3 regions of the Gordonia sp. QH-12 genome follow, and region 3 is predicted to be linked to each of the others. Evidence: predicted binding sites of a transcription regulator. Region 3 holds the regulator's gene; each other region holds the start of a gene.
What was found. The regulator LexA, encoded in region 3, represses DNA repair genes until DNA is damaged. The targets are predictions, from matches to a motif close to CGAACANNTGTTCG.
Positions count from the first base shown of each region.

Region 1: Y710_RS08015 (error-prone DNA polymerase) is a predicted target of LexA. The motif match lies at 1,162-1,175, and genes of this name have one in related genera.
Region 2: Y710_RS08740 (DUF222 domain-containing protein) is a predicted target of LexA. The motif match lies at 859-872, and genes of this name have one in related genera.

Region 1 covers NZ_KQ969288.1:64,478-66,745, forward strand. Annotated here, with positions in the region: gene Y710_RS08015 (error-prone DNA polymerase) at 1-1,150, opposite strand, end outside; gene Y710_RS08020 (SDR family oxidoreductase) at 1,297-2,268, shown strand, end outside.
Region 2 covers NZ_KQ969289.1:24,026-26,293, reverse strand. Annotated here, with positions in the region: gene Y710_RS08745 (hypothetical protein) at 1-686, opposite strand, end outside; gene Y710_RS08740 (DUF222 domain-containing protein) at 902-2,014, shown strand; gene Y710_RS19275 (HNH endonuclease signature motif containing protein) at 2,014-2,268, shown strand, end outside.
Region 3 covers NZ_KQ969286.1:136,530-138,797, reverse strand. Annotated here, with positions in the region: gene nrdR (transcriptional regulator NrdR) at 1-28, opposite strand, end outside; gene Y710_RS19055 (LysM peptidoglycan-binding domain-containing protein) at 51-671, opposite strand; gene lexA (transcriptional repressor LexA) at 855-1,514, shown strand; gene Y710_RS06425 (putative PEP-binding protein) at 1,541-2,268, opposite strand, start outside.

The DNA.
Region 1 (2,268 bases), on a different contig from region 3:
GCTCCCTGGTGCCGTAACGCTCGCGGGCTCCCCGTTCGGTGAGTGCGCGGAGCCAACTGGCCTCGGTGTGGCCGTCGGGGACGGCGAAGGGCGGCAGGTTCGGGGCGATCAGCCCGAGCGAGAAGGCGCATTCCTCCGCGAAGGCGACGGCGTTGTCGATGGCTTCACGGTGGGCGGGCATCAGCCGGAGCATCTCGTCTCCGCTGCGCAGGTGCGCCCCGCCCACCCCGGGCATCCAGCCGTCGATGGTCGCGATATCGGTCCGGGCGCGCACCGCCGCCATCGCCGTAGCGAGTCGGCCGTTCTCCGGCGCGGCGAAGTGCGCGCCAGTGGTCGCGACTGTCGGCACCCGATGGGATGCGGCCAGTGACGCCAGAATCGCATTGCGTTCGTCGTCGTCCGACCCGGCACCGGGGCTCAGCTCGACGGCGATGTTCCCGGCCCCGAAACGGTCGATCATCGTCCCGAGCGCGGTGTCGGCGGCCCGCCGGCCGCCGCGGTCGAGCGCCCGGCGCACCGCACCCTTGCGGCACCCGGTCAGAACCAGCCAGTCGCCGTCGGCGGCGTACTCGGTGATCGCGTCGGCATCGTAGCGCAACAGCCCCTTCTCGCCACCGCTCATATGCGCGTCGGCGATGACACGGGAGAGCCGGCGGTAGCCCTCGGCGCGGCGTGCGAGGACCAACAGGTGCTCCCCCGGCGGGTCCACCGCACCGGCGCGGGCACTGTCTCGCTGCAGCGAGAGTTCGGCGCCGAACACCGTCGGCATGCCGAACTCGCGGGCCGCTTCGGCGAATCGGACGACACCGTAGAAGCCGTCGTGATCGGTCAGCGCGAGCCCGCGCAGCCCCAGCCGCTGCGCCTCCTCGACCATGGCCTCGGGCATCGACGCGCCGTCGAGGAAGCTGTAGGCACTGTGCGCGTGCAACTCGGCGTACGGCACCGTCGATGCGCCGAACTCGATGTCGGTGGCCTGGTACGGGCCCCGCTTACGCGACCATGCCGGCGAATCGCCGCCGTCCCCCGGCGGCCCCGCGCCGTTGAACGTGGGCGGAAACGTCTCACCGAGCCGGTCGCCGCGCGCAGGCGCACGCCCCGACAGCACTCGCTCCATCTCCGACCAGGTCGGAGGCCCGTTGTTCCATCCCACACACCGATGATAGAACATATGTTCGATATCTGCCTTGCCGTGGCCCGCCCCGGCCACACCCCAGACGCGTGCCAGAGACCGGACCGACGCACGAATTACCGCTGTCAATCATTCACATCGGTATCTCTCTGTGAGACTCTGGGTCGGTGACGAGCTATTTCGTGACCGGCGGCAGCGGCTTCATCGGCCGTCGAGTCGTCGCGCGCCTGCTGGCCCGCGACGAGCAGGCCCGGGTGTACGCGCTCGTGCGCACCGGATCACTGCAGCGATTCGCCGCCGCCATGGAGGGGATCGACGGCGGCGACCGCGTCGTCGCCGTCGCCGGCGACCTCACACACGAAGACCTCGGCCTGCACGGATCCGACGTCGACGAGGTCGACCACGTGATCCACCTGGCCGCACTGCACGACCTCACCGCCGAGGAGGCCGACCTGCGGGCGGTCAACGTCGACGGCACCCGAAGGGTCGCCGAGTTCGCTCTCGCCCGCGGCGCGCTCCTGCACCATCTCTCCTCGATCGCGGTGGCCGGCGACCATCGCGGCGACTTCACCGAGACCGACTTCGACCTCGGCCAAGGCCTGCCGACCGAATGCCACCGCACCGTGTTCGACGCCGAGCGCGTCGTGCGGGAGACCGAGGGCCTGCGCTGGCGGGTGTATCGGCCGTCGGCCGTCGTCGGCGACTCCGTCACCGGACAGGTCGACAGGGCCGACGGCCCCTACTACTTCTTCGGTCACCTCGCCGTGCTCAGTCAGCTGCCCTCGTTCCTGCCGCTGCCGATCCCCGATCCGGGGCCCCTCAACGTCGTCCCCGTCGACTTCGTCGCCGAGGCGATGGTCGCGCTGATCGATGTGCAGGACGGCCGGAGCGGGCTCGTGTTCCATCTCGCCGACCCCGACCCACGCTCGATCACCGACCTGTTCAACGCCCTGTCACCGGCCTTCGACGGACCGTGGGCCTTCACCGCACTGCCTTCGGGGCTGGTGAGGCCGATGCTGGCCGCCAGCGGTCGCGGACTGCTGCGGCCCGGCCGCGACCTGATCGCCGAACAGACCGGCGTCCCACCCGCGATCCTCGACGTCGCCTCCCTTCCCGTGGTGTTCCGCAGCGACGCGACC
Region 2 (2,268 bases), on a different contig from region 3:
AAAGTCTCTCTCGGCAGCATCGACGGAACGTCGATCAACGCCCGGTACCCGAGTGCGGGATCGATGCGGTTCACCGTGGTCGTGACGACCGTCTGTCCGGTTCCCAGCTCGGCCAGACGGGAGATCAGGATGCGCTGATCGTCGTCGCTGGACACCTGGTCGATGTTGCCGACCACCAGCAACGGGAGCCGCCGGGTGTTGGCCAGGGCGACGCGCAGCAGCAGGCCGTCGAGTTCGGAGAGCTCCTCGACGTATGCGGTGAGATCCGGCAACGGCAGGTCGCCGAACACCGGACGGCAGATCCGCTCCAGATCCTGTTCGGTCGATCTCCGGATCAGCCGGTACCACGGCGCGTCCCACCGCATCTTCTCGGTCAGCAGGTCGACCACTCGGACCGAGGCGTACACGTCGTCGAGGGCGGCGACCCCCGCGAGCGAGGCGACCTTGAAGATCGCTCGCGCGGACGTGCGGCCGAGCACGTCGAGCCGCCCGGTCTTGGCTTTCATCCGGCCGGCGATCGTCATCTGCAGCGCCGTGCGTCCGGGACCCGGCTCGGCGCGCAATACGGTGAGCCCGCCCATCGGGATGTCGAGGTCGAGGGGACCGTACACCTGTCCCCACGGGCCCTTCTGGGCGATTCCGCGCGCGACGACGGCCATGGCGGCCGTCTCGGGGTAGTCAGTCATGAACCAGGAGCGTAGTCGGATGGCAGCACTTCGCAGGTCTCCACACTCACGCGAGTGTGCAAACACACGTTATCAGATGGTGCTGTGGCGAGGGCCACGCGATGCAGTGGTCCGTGCATACGCAGGTCAGGCCGTTTTGTCGTAGGGCCGGGATAGTGTTCACCCATACCGACGATCACACAGTCGTCGAGCACCACGGGGAGGCGGTGAGCAGGATGGATGCACAGTCGTCGCTGGTGTTGCCGGAGGACCCGGCCGCGCTAGCCGCGGTCATCGAAGCCGCTACGACCCGGCTCGCCGCCGCTCGCTTCGCCGCCGTGACCGAACGCGAGTTGCTGGAGACCGCCGAAGCCCTCGAGCACGTGCATCGCCGGCTGGACGGGGTAGACGCGGCCCTGCTGGTGGAAGTCTCCGACCGCGGCGCCTACCGCAAAGACGGCTTCCTGTCACTGCATCAATACCTGTCGTCGGGGCTTCACCTCGGCGACGGTGAAGCCCGTCGTCGGCGGACCTCTGTCGCGGCGATCGGCCGATTCACCGGCATGCAAGGCCAAACTCTCACGCCGGCGTGTCCGGCCACGGCCGAGGCGGTCAATGCCGGAGCCATCGGTACCGCGCATGTGCTGGAGATCGACGCGATCATGGACAAGATCCCCGCCGCCGTCGACACTCAGACCCGCAAACTCGCCGAAGTCCAGTTGGCTTCGGTGGCCCGGGAGCTGACCCCGGAAGGAGTCCGCACCGCCGGACACCGACTCCTGGCCCATCTCGACCCGGACGGGTCACTCACTGACGAGCGGGACCGCAAACGCCGGCGGAAGTTCGCGCTCATGCCGCAGGACCGGCAGCTGATGAGCAAAGTCACCGCCTCCCTGACCCCGGCTCTGCGGGCCAAGTTGGAGGTAACGCTCGAGTCTTGGGCCGCGCCCGGCATGAACAACCCCGCCGACCCCGACTCCCCATGCGGCGCACGCGAGGCAGCCGACCCAGCAGCGCTCGCCGCGGCCGCCGAGCGCGATGATCGCACCGCCGGGAAACGCGGCCACGACGCGCTCGTCGCCCTGCTGGATGCTGAGCGGGCGTTCACCGCCGCAGGCACCACCGGCGGTGGGCGGCTGTCGTCGCAGCTGGTCATCACCGTCACCGACAAAGAACTCCGCGAACACGCCGGAATCGCACTCACCGCGACCGGAACAAGGTTGCCGGTGGCCGAGCTGGTCGAGGCGGCATCCGGCGCGACGCCGCATCTGGCGGTGTTCTCCCACGCCAGGGTCAGCCGCTCTACCTGGGTCGGGGACGGCGCCTCGCCTCGAAGGCTCAACGTCTGATGCTGTTCGCCCGCGACCGCGGCTGCACCGCACCCGGCTGCACGGCGCCGTTCGCGCGAACAGAAGCCCATCATTTCCCGGATTCCGCCGACGGCGGCCCGACGAACATCGATCACCTCGGCGCCGCGTGCGGACGGCATAATCGGTCGGTCGGCAAGATGCTCGGCGACTGGGAGACCATGATCCTGAACGACGGCCCGCACGCCGGACGCGTCGCCTGGCGTCCGATCACGACTGGCCACGGGCGGAAAGCG
Region 3 (2,268 bases):
CGTCGTTCTTGCAGAACGGGCAGCGCATGCCATGACAATACCCGCCCGCCTCAGCCGTACTGCGGGGCGATAAGCGCTTGTCCGACATGCAGTCCCGATGTCTCGAGGCCGTTCAGGTCGCGCAGCTGGGCGATGACGCCCGCGGACGGCAACTCCGGAGCGATCCGCTCAGCGAGCGCGGTGAGCGACTCCCCCGACCGGACGTACACCACGTGCGTCGCCGCCGGCGACTCCGGCGTCGCCGCATCCTGGTAGCCCGCTCCGACGAGGGCGAGCAGCCACACCATGCCGGCGAGGGTGCCGCCGACCACCGCGGCCCCGGCCCACCGGCGCCTGCGGTACACCGCGGGCGACAGCGCGGTCCGGCCGGCCGGCGGCGCATCGAACATCACTCGCCGGTCCGCGACCGGGCGACGCCGCTCGGGGCGGCCGGTCGGGAAGCACGTTCCGCTCGAGTCGCCTCGCCCCGCTCCGCGTACTCCCCGATCACGGACCAGCGAGCCACGGACCACCGGGATGTCGCAGGTCATCGCCGACGCAGTGGAGTGCACAGCAGTGGAGTGCACAGCAGTGGAGTGCGCAGCAGTGGAGTGCGCAGCGGTGGAGTGCGCAGCGGTGGAGCGCACAGCGGTGGCGCGTCCGGTCGGGGCGGGTGCCGTCCTCGTGCTCATGACTCGTCTCCAATCGATCGCGTGTTCGAAGAACTCTTGTTCGATAGTTAACACGAGGGGTCCGACAAACGCCGACACGCGTCGAACAATTGTTTGAGTTTTGTGACCTACTCAACTAGCCTTTGGACCATCGATCGAACACAGCTGACGAAAGGCCCGACCGTGACCGACACGCCCGATCCGATGCTCTCCACCGCGACGCTCGAGGCCTCATTGACCCAGCGTCAGCGCGAGGTGCTCGAGGTCATCCGTCAGTCGGTCCGCGAGCGCGGCTACCCGCCGAGCATCCGTGAGATCGGCGAGGCCGTCGGACTCACCTCCACGTCGTCGGTGGCCCATCAGCTCCGCACGCTCGAGCGCCGCGGCCTTCTCAAGCGCGATCCGCACCGTCCGCGTGCGGTGAACGTTCGGGACGATCAGCGGACACCGCCCTCGGGCGGTGCCGAGGCCGACGGAGAGTCACTCCCCACGCCGACCTTCGTTCCGGTGCTCGGCCGGATCGCCGCCGGCGGACCGATTCTCGCCGAACAGGCCGTGGAGGAGGTCTTCCCGATGCCGCGCGAACTGGTCGGCGACGGTTCCCTGTTCATGCTTCGCGTGGTCGGCGAATCGATGATCGACGCGGCGATCTGCGACGGCGACTGGGTGGTCGTGCGCCAGCAGAACGTGGCGGAGAACGGTGACATCGTCGCCGCGATGATCGACGGCGAAGCCACCGTGAAGACCTTCAAGCGCACCGACGGTCACGTCTGGCTCATGCCGCACAACGAGCATTTCGAGCCCATCCCCGGCGACGACGCCGCCATCCTCGGCAAGGTCGTCACGGTGATGCGCCGTATCTGAGGCGCCCGGCCGGCCTCAGCGGGACATCACACCTCGCCGGCCAGAACCGCGCGAACCGCCTCGCGCGCCTGTGACGGACTCGTCGCGGCGATCGCGGCGGACGCCGCATCGCGGCACTGATCCATGGTGACGGTACCCAGCTTCAGTCCCACCGCGGCCGACGCCGCAGGCGCGGACGACAACGACGTCACACCCATCCCGACCAGCACACATGCCAGCAACGGATCGGCAGCCGCCTCGCCGCATACGCCCACGGGCTTGCCCTGGTCCCGACCGGCGTCCCCGACCCGCTGTATCAGCGCGAGTACCGCCGGCTGCCACGGGTCGGTGAGCGCCGCCAGCTCCGGCGACATCCGGTCCGCCGCCATCGTGTACTGGGTCAGGTCGTTGGTGCCGATCGAGACGAAGTCCACTTCGGCGAGGATCGCGTCGGCGAGGATCGCCGCCGACGGCACCTCGATCATCACCCCCGGCACCAGACCGCGTTCCCGAACCCGCGCGGCGAATTCGCGCGCCTCGTCGACCGTGGCGATCATCGGTGCCATCACCCACGGCGTCGCACGGCCGTCGTCGCGCGCCGCCTCCGCCAGCGCATCGAGCTGGTTGTTGCGGATGTCCGGATACGTCTGCACGATGCGGTTGCCGCGGACTCCCATCGCCGGATTCGGCTCGTCGGAGTGGGCGACGAACTTCAGTGGCTTGTCCGAGCCCGCGTCGAGGGTGCGGATCACCACCTTGCGCCCGGGAAAGGCGT